2 regions of the Micromonospora sp. CA-240977 genome follow, and region 2 is predicted to be linked to the other one. Evidence: predicted binding sites of a transcription regulator. Region 2 holds the regulator's gene; the other holds the start of a gene.
The links. The regulator HspR, encoded in region 2, represses chaperone genes until heat shock. The targets are predictions, from matches to a motif close to TTGAGTNNNNNNNACTCAA.
Positions count from the first base shown of each region.

Region 1: lon (endopeptidase La) is a predicted target of HspR. The motif match lies at 1,223-1,241, and genes of this name have one in related genera.

Region 1 covers NZ_CP192055.1:3,889,363-3,893,885, reverse strand. Annotated here, with positions in the region: gene ACQPWW_RS18085 (histone-like nucleoid-structuring protein Lsr2) at 1-268, opposite strand, end outside; gene ACQPWW_RS18080 (response regulator transcription factor) at 408-1,016, opposite strand; gene lon (endopeptidase La) at 1,265-3,595, shown strand; gene ACQPWW_RS18070 (DoxX family protein) at 3,727-4,131, shown strand; gene ACQPWW_RS18065 (DEAD/DEAH box helicase) at 4,180-4,523, opposite strand, start outside.
Region 2 covers NZ_CP192055.1:134,274-138,796, forward strand. Annotated here, with positions in the region: gene dnaJ (molecular chaperone DnaJ) at 1-994, shown strand, start outside; gene ACQPWW_RS00660 (heat shock protein transcriptional repressor HspR) at 1,025-1,465, shown strand; gene ACQPWW_RS00665 (hypothetical protein) at 1,603-1,797, shown strand; gene ACQPWW_RS00670 (hypothetical protein) at 1,877-2,308, opposite strand; gene ACQPWW_RS00675 (GNAT family N-acetyltransferase) at 2,547-3,005, shown strand; gene ACQPWW_RS00680 (cation:proton antiporter) at 2,994-4,208, opposite strand; gene ACQPWW_RS00685 (cation:proton antiporter regulatory subunit) at 4,214-4,523, opposite strand, start outside.

The DNA.
Region 1 (4,523 bases), 3.8 Mb from region 2:
ATTCCCGGATGGCCCGGTTCTGCTCCCGATCCATTCCGGCGCCGGTGGGTCGCCCCGGCCTCCGGACCGATCGGGTGCTCTCCACCGGACCGCGCCCGATCCGCCGACCCGCATTGATGTACGGATCCAGTGCCTTGCGCAAGACGCCGGCATTTTCGTCCGAGACGTCGATCGTGTAGGCCACTCCGTCGAGACTGAACTCGACCGTCCGGTCGGCCTTGCCGCCGTCGAGGTCGTCGGTCAGGACCGTGATTACTTTTCTCGCCATTGCCGATTACTCCCTGTGTGCGGCGGGATGTGTCCAAAGTCTGACCTATCACCCCGGTAATCCGCAACAATATGCGTCCCATTCGGCGCGTCGTGATTCCGTACCGAGAAAAATCGTGAATCGGTGCGTTGACGGAGCCTCAATGGTCGAGGAGGCCGCTGTGCCCGGCCACGGCGGCGGCCTCCGACCGGTTGGACACCCGCAGCCTGCGCAGCAACGCGGCGGTCATCCGTTTCACCGTCCGTTCCGAGACGTGCAGTTCTTCGGCGATGTCGACGGTCTTGCGGCCGGCGGCGATCGCGCGCAGCAGCCGCCGTTCCTCGCCGTCCAGGTCGACCGACGGGGAGTGCATGGGCCGCAGCATGGCACGCAGCAACTCGGCGGGGAGCACCGCCCAGCCGTCGAGGATCGCCAGCAGCGGGGGCAGCAGTTCCTCCGGTTCGCTGGTCTTCGGCAGGAACCCCTCGGCGCCGGCCCGCAGCGCCGCCAGGGCCGGCGCGGGGTCCACGGCACCGGACATCGCGACCACGCGTACCCGTGGGGTGGTCCGTCTGATCGCGGCCACCGCCCGGATGCCGCCGGGCGCCGGCATGTGCAGGTCGACAAGGGCCAGGTCGGGCCGGCAACGACTGGTCAGCGCGGCCGCGGTGGCGGCGTCTCCGGTCGAGGCGACCACCTCGGCCCGACCGTCGGTGGTGATCGGAAGCAGCAACTCCAGCCCGCGGACGAAGAGGGGGTGATCGTCCACGACGACGAGTCGAATGGTGGAGGCTCCCGGCATGTCTGCGCCGTTCCCCAGCGGGTACCGATCATGCGGGTACGCACCGAACGAGGGGATGCGGGCACGCCACGGTCTGCGGGGTCTGTTGCGAGGATCGCGCCGCACCCGGCCCGATCGGAGCCTGGGTGAAGTGGTCTGGGTCACAGTCCGGAACAAGGGGAACGCTTTGTTACTTGAGTGAGACACGCTCAACTCAACGCGATAGCAGGTGTTCGATGGCAACTCTTCCGGTACTTCCCCTGACCGACGCCGTGCTGCTGCCCGGCATGGTCATCCCGGTGACCCTCGACCCGACCACCCAGGCCGCGATCGACGCGGCGCGGGCGACCGGCGATCGCAAGCTGCTGGCCGTGCCACGGATCGACGGCGAGTACGGCCCGGTCGGCGTCGTCGCCACCATCGAGAAGGTCGGCCGGCTGCCCGAGGGCGAGCCCGCCGCCGTCATCCGTGGCCTGTCCCGGGCCCGGATCGGCTCCGGCGTGCCCGGCCCCGGCGCCGCACTCTGGGTCGAGGCGACTGAACTTGACGAACCCGCTCCCGCCGGCCGCGCCCGGGAACTCGCCCGCGAGTACCGCGCCCTGGTGACCTCCGTGCTTCAGCAACGGGGCGCCTGGCAGGTCATCGACGCGGTGGAGCGGATGACCGACCTGTCCGAGCTGGCCGACTCGGCCGGCTACGCGCCCTGGTTGACCCTGGACCAGAAGACCGAACTGCTCGCCGCGCCGGACGTCACCGCCCGGTTGGAGCTGCTTGTCGGCTGGGTGAAGGACTACCTGGCCGAGCAGGAGGTCACCGAGCAGATCAACAGTGACGTCCGCGAGGGGCTGGAGAAGTCCCAGCGGGAGTTCCTGCTGCGCCAGCAGCTCGCCGCGATCCGCAAGGAACTGGGCGAGGACGAGCCGGACGGCTCGGCCGACTACCGGTCCCGGGTCGAGGCCGCCGAGCTGCCGGACAAGGTCCGTGAGGCGGCCATGCGCGAGGTCGGCAAGCTGGAACGGGCCAGTGACGCCTCACCGGAGGCGGGCTGGATCCGCACCTGGCTCGACACGGTGCTGGAAATGCCGTGGGGCACACGTACCGAGGACAACACCGACCTGGCCGCGGCCCGGGCGGTGCTCGACGCCGACCACGCCGGCCTGGCCGACGTGAAGGACCGCATCCTGGAGTACCTGGCCGTGCGCAACCGGCGCGCCGAGCGCAACCTCGGCGTGGTCGGCGGTCGCGGCTCCGGCGCTGTCCTCGCCCTCGCCGGTCCTCCCGGAGTGGGCAAGACCAGCCTCGGCGAGTCCGTGGCGCGGGCACTCGGGCGCAACTTCGTCCGGGTCTCGCTCGGCGGCGTCCGCGACGAGGCGGAGATCCGCGGTCACCGGCGCACCTACGTGGGCGCGCTGCCCGGCCGGATCGTCCGCGCGCTGCGCGAGGCCGGCTCGATGAACCCGGTCGTGCTCCTCGACGAGGTGGACAAGGTCTCCGCCGGCTACGCCGGCGACCCGGCCGCCGCCCTGCTGGAGGTGCTCGACCCGGCCCAGAACCACACCTTCCGGGACCACTACCTGGAGGTCGACCTGGACCTGTCCGACGTGCTGTTCCTGGCCACCGCCAACGTGGTGGAGTCCATCCCCGGCCCGCTGCTGGACCGGATGGAGCTGGTCACGCTGGACGGCTACACCGAGGACGAGAAGGTCGCCATCGCCCGCGACCACCTGCTGCCCCGGCAGCGGGATCGGGCCGGGCTGACCGCCGACGAGGTGAGCGTCGCCGACGACGCTCTCGCGCTGATCGCGGGGGAGTACACCCGGGAGGCCGGAGTCCGGCAGCTCGAGCGTGCGCTGGCCAAGATCCTGCGCAAGGTGGCGGTGACGCTGGCGACCGACCCGACAGCGGTACGCGTCGACACCGACAACCTCACCGGCTACCTGGGGCGGCCGAAGTTCACCCCGGAGTCGGCCGAGCGCACCGCCGTGCCCGGCGTGGCGACCGGCCTCGCCGTCACCGGCGCCGGTGGGGACGTGCTCTTCATCGAGGCGACAAGCATGGAGGGCGAGCCGGGGCTGACCCTGACCGGCCAGCTCGGCGACGTGATGAAGGAGTCGGCGCACATCGCGCTGTCGTACCTGCGCTCCAACGGGCGGCGGCTCGGCATCGACCCGAACGCCCTGGCGGGACGGCGGATCCACCTGCACGTCCCGGCGGGCGCGGTGCCCAAGGACGGCCCGAGCGCCGGCATCACCATGGTCACGGCCCTGGCGTCGCTTGTCACCGGTCGTCCGGTCCGCCCGGAGTTCGGGATGACCGGCGAGGTGACGCTCTCCGGTCGGGTGCTGCCGATCGGTGGGGTGAAGCAGAAGCTGCTCGCCGCACACCGGGCCGGCCTCACCGAGGTGATCATCCCGGCGCGCAACGAGCCCGACCTGGACGACCTGCCGACCGAGGTGCGCGAGGCGCTGACCGTGCACACCCTGGCCGACGTGGCCGACGTGCTCGCCCTGGCGCTGCGCCCGGCCGACGTCGAGGCGCTGGACGGTCCGGCGCTCTTCACGGTCTGACCATCAACCACAAGGACCCCCGCCGGCTTCGCAGCCGGCGGGGGTCCTGTGGTACGCGGGCAGAGGTCTACTGTGCCGCCTGAAGCGTCAACCACCTCTCCGCCGCGAGGCGGTCCCCTGGAGGAACCCCCGTGAACCTGGTGCTCTGGATCATCCAGATCCTGCTCGCCGCCGTCTTCGCCGGCGCTGGACTGGCCAAACTGACCCAGCCCAAGGACAAGCTGCGTGAGCTGATGCGGTGGGTGGACCCGGTCCCGCCGACCCAGGTCAAGGCGCTCGGCGCGGTCGAGCTGCTGGCCGCGGTCGGACTGGTGCTGCCCCCGCTCACCGGCGTCGCCACGGTGCTCACCCCGCTGGCCGCCGTCGGGCTGGTCGTCGTCATGGTCGGCGGCATCCGCGTGCACCTGCGCGACCTGAAGAAGCAGGACACGCGGGAGGGGCGTCGCACCGAGATCCAGGGCGCGATCACCTGCGCGGTGCTGCTCGTGCTCGCCGCCGTGGTGGCCTGGGGCCGCTTCGGCCCGTACTCCTTCTGATCCGCGGCGCCGGCGACCGTCGTACCCCGGCGGTCGCCGGCGGCTTGCTCAGCGCTCGTCGCCCCCGCGGTCGCGGCGCACGGTGGCCTTGCGGCCCTTGATCGTGCTCTGCCGCAACCCGGAGATCACCTCGTCGGCCACCCCCTGCGGCACCTCCACCAGCGAGAACCGGTCGGCGATCTCGATCGAGCCGATGTCCCGGCCACGGATCCCGGTCTCCCCGGTGATCGCGCCCACCAGATCCTGCGGGCGCACCCCGGCCCGCCGGCCCAGGCCGACGAAGACCTGGACGGTGTTGCCGCCGCCCGAACGAGGCCGGCCCCCGCCCCGCCGGTCGCCGCCCCGGCCACCGCTCTCCGGTCGACCCTCGCGCGGACCGCGCACCGGCACCT
Region 2 (4,523 bases):
GGACTCCGGCCGCCGTCGCGAGTACGACGAGATGCGCTCGCTGTTCGGCTCGGGCGCGTTCCGGCGCAACGCCCGCGGCGCGGGTCAGCCGGGCGGCATGCCGTTCGACGTCTCCGACATGTTCGGCGGCGGCGGGGCCGGCGATCGCCGCTTCGGAGGCACCGGCTTCCAGGACCTGTTCAGCTCAATCTTCACGGGCGGGCAGGGTGGTGGGCAGGCGGCGCCACGCGGTCCGGGCCGTGGCCGGGACGTGGAGACCGAGGTGGCACTGGACTTCGGCGACGCGGTGCGCGGGGTCACGCTGCCCCTGACGCTGCGCGCGCCGGGCGTCTGCGAGACCTGCCATGGCAACGGGGCCAAGCCCGGCACCCAGCCGCAGACCTGCCAGGTCTGCCACGGCGCCGGCGTGACGACCCGCAACCAGGGGTCGTTCAGCTTCTCCGAGCCGTGCCGCAACTGCCAGGGCGTCGGCACAGTGGTCGAGGAAAAGTGCCCCGAGTGCCACGGCAGCGGCGGTGTCACAAAGACGCGCACCATGAACGTGCGCTTCCCGGCCGGCGTGGCCGACGGTCAGCGCATCCGGCTGACCGGGCGCGGTGAGCCGGGCGAGCGCGGCGGCCCCGCCGGTGACCTGTTCGTGCACGTCAAGGTTCGGCCGGACGAGTTGTTCGGGCGTACCGGTGACGACCTGACGCTGAGCGTGCCGATCACCTTCGCGGAGGCCGTGCTCGGCACGGACCTGCGGGTGCCCACGCTCGACGCGGCGGTGACCCTGCGGGTGCCGCCGGGGACGCCCAGCGGGCGGGTGCTGCGCGCCCGGGGCAAGGGTGTGGTTCGCCGCGACGGGCAGGCTGGCGACCTGCTTGTCACCCTGGACGTGGTGGTGCCGGCCCGGTTGTCCGACGAGGCGCGCACGGCGCTGGAGGCGTTCGCCGAGCAGAGCCCGCCAGCGGCCCGGGAACATCTCGAGGCGCGGGTGCGTCGGGTCAGTTAGTCCGGTGGAAGGGACGCGGAGGTGAGCGGGATGTCGGGCGAGTTCCTCGGTTCGGGTGACCCTGCCTACGAGGCCAAGGTGCTGATGATCTCGGTTGCGGCGCGGATGGCGGGGATGCACCCACAGACCCTGCGCCAGTACGACCGACTGGGGCTGGTGCAGCCCGGTCGAGCCGCTGGCGGCGGGCGTCGGTACAGCGTCCGCGACGTGGTGCTGCTGCGCGAGGTGCAGCGGCTCAGCCAGGACGACGGGATCAACCTGGCCGGCGTCAAGCGGATCATCGGGCTGGAGCGGCTGCTGGAGCAGGCGCAGCAGCGGGTGGCCCGACTGGAGGCGGAGCTGGACGCCGCGTACCGACGGGTGGCTGAGCTGGAATCACTCGCCCGCTTTCCGGGACGGGACCTGGTGCCTACCAACCGGACGTCCACCGCCCTGGTGGTCTGGCGACCCCGCCGTAATCCCGATCGTTGACCTACCGCTCACCCCGCGCTGTCTTCTCGGCCCGGACCGCACCGGATTCCCCGGCGCGGTCCGGGCCGCTTCGGTTAGCCTGTTGATACGGGTTCAAACGGCTTATATCGGACCCATCGGCGTGGCGAGGGGGAGCGATGGCGGAGCCGGCGAAGAAGGTGGCCCAACAGACCGAGGACCGGTTGGAAGAGCTGGCCGAAGCCGTCCGCAAGAAGTTCGACAAGGTGACCGAGGGGACCTACCGGGACCGGGTCGTCGCCGGCGGGTCCGCCGAACAGGGCGACCACGGCGGCGACAAGAGCCGAGCCGAGAGCGAACGCAAGCAGGACTGACCGGTGACCGACGTGCGGGCCGGGACCCACGGGGGGTCCCGGCCCGTTCGTCGTCACCAGTGCGGGGGTCCCGGCCAGTTCAGCCGAGGCGGCGGTTCTCGCGGACCAGGCCGCCCTCGCACCAGTCCCGGTAGACGAAGAGATCCGGGCGGGCCAGCAGCACCCGTCCGTTGTGCGCCCAGATCTTCATCAGCTCGTCGCCGTCCCGCTCGGCCTGTTCGACGAGCTTGCGGAAGCGGCGCTTGGGATGGGCGCGGAAGTTCGTCCGGATGCCGTCGGCCGCGTAGATGTAGAGGCAGTGCAGGGCGAAACGCCGGGCCGGGCAGGTCGGGTCCATCGCCAACTCGAAGAGGGTCAGCACCAGCCGGTCACCGGAGACCAGCAGGTCCCAGTCGGGTGGCATCGAAGCCAACGGCACCGAATCGGGCTTGTACGCCCAAGCTCGCAACTCCGCCGGACTGGGATCGACGGGGTTGGCGAAGCCGTGGAACGTCGACTCCTGCACGCTCACCGGCCAACCTTCCGCTCTCGCCCGCGTGTGGCAACGCTGCCTACGGACCTGGCTGCTGGGGCGAAACGGTAACCCGCCGTCGGGTGCTGCGGTAGTACCCGCGAGGAGCAATTCCGCAACCATTGGCATGGGCGGGTTCACGGCATGCCCGTGCCATCCCGCCGGCCATCGGGCGCAGCCGCTTTCTTCCGACTCCGACAGGGCATCCGACCTCGTCGAAGCAGTCGATGATGCTCCCATGACAATCCACGTTCGACGGTTCCAGCGAGGCGCCGAGGCCGAGTTCGTCACAGGGCTGGAATGGCTTTTCGCCCCTCCCGGTCGCCGTCCCGCGGATTGGGACCACGACCGCGCCGTCGAACGCACCGCGCAGATACTCGCCGACGAAAATGTCGCGCTCTTCGAAGCTCGATCGCGGGAGAACCAGTTGGTCGGCGTGGCCAGCGTCTACCTGGACATCCTCTCGGTGCGCTTCGGCCGTCGGGCTTCGATCGAGGATCTCGCCGTGCACCCCGAGTGGCGCTCCCGGGGCGTCGGCTCCAGCCTCCTGGCCGCTGCCCGGGCGTGGGCGCACGAACAGGGTGCCGACTACGTCTTCCTGGAGTCGGGCCTCGCCCGAACCGAGGCGCACCGCTTCTACCTCCGCGAGGGTGCGACCCACGCGGCCGCGGCGTTCAGGTGGAGCTCAGGGCAGTGAGTCGACGACAGGGGTCGACTCGCGCCGCTGGGCCGCCGCGCGGTTACGCAGCCACCGCTTGAACCACGGGAAGTCCGGCAGCCGGGCGAGGATCGGCCCGGTCACCACGGTGATCAGGACGTACGTCGCGGCCAGCGCCGCCAACCGCGGCTCGACGCTCCCGGCGGCCACCGCGAGCCCGGCGATGACGATGGAGAACTCACCGCGGGGTACGAGTGCCAGGCCGGCCCGCCATCGACCGGGTTCCGCGATACCGACCCGGCGGGCCGCGAGGTAGCCGGTGAGCGTCTTCGTCGCCATCGTGACCGCCGCCAGCCCGAGCGCCGGCAGCAACACCGGTGGGATGTCCCGTGGGTCGGTGACCAGGCCGAAGAAGACGAAGAACACCGCGGCGAACAGGTCCCGCAACGGGGAGAGCAACTCGGTCGCGTGGTGCGCCACCGGGCCGGAGAGCGCGATGCCGACCAGGAACGCGCCGACCGCCGCCGACACCTGGAGCTTCGCCGCGATACCAGCGATCAGCAGGGTCAGCCCGAGTACGCCAAGCAGCAGCGCCTCCGGGTCCTTCGCCGACAGGGCGGACGAGATGAGGTGGCCGTACCGGATGGCGACCACCAGCACCAGCAGCACGGTGCCCACCGCGACAGCGAGTGCGATGCCGCCGCCGAGCAGGCCGGTGCCGGCGAGTACGGCGGTGACCAGCGGCAGGTAGAGCGCCATCGCCAGGTCCTCGATCACCAGGATCGAGAGGATCACCGGAGTTTCCCGGTTACCGAGTCGTCCCAGGTCGGCGAGAACCTTGGCGATCACCCCGGAGGAGGAGACCCAGGTGATGCCGCCGAGCACCAGGGCGGCAACCCAGTCCCAGCCGAGCAGCAGGGCGAACGCCGCGCCGGGCAGCGCGTTGAACACGCCGTCGATCAGTCCCGCCGGGGCGGCCGAGCGGAGGTTGCCCACCAACTCGTTGGCCGAATATTCCAGGCCGAGCATCACCAGCAGCAGGATGACGCCGATCTCGGCGCCAACGGCGAAGAACTCCTCGCTGGCGCCGAGCGGAAGCAACCCGCCGTGCCCGAACGCGAGCCCGGCGAGCAGGTAGAGGGGGATCGGTGAGAGGCCTACCCGGCGGCTGAGCCGGCCCAGGACACCAAGCAGCAGCAGCAGCGCGCCGACTTCGACGAGCAGTGTGGTGGAGTCGTGCATCCGCCTCAGCCGTCCGGGTCACTGTCGGCGAGGATGGCGGACACGCCGTCGAGACCCCTGCGGGTCCCGACGACGACCACCACATCGCCGGCCGCGAAGCGGAAGGAGGGGAGTGGCGAGACGATCACTTCGCCTTCGCGCAGCACCGCCACGATGGAGGCGCTGGTGCGGGTACGCGCCTTGGTGTCGCCGAGCTTGCGGTTGACGTACGGCGAGCCGGCCGTGATGGCGATCTGCTCGGTGAGCAGACCGGCGGCCTGCTCGCGCAGCCCGGAGAGCTGGCCGAGCATCAGCGACGCGCCGAGGATGTCGGCC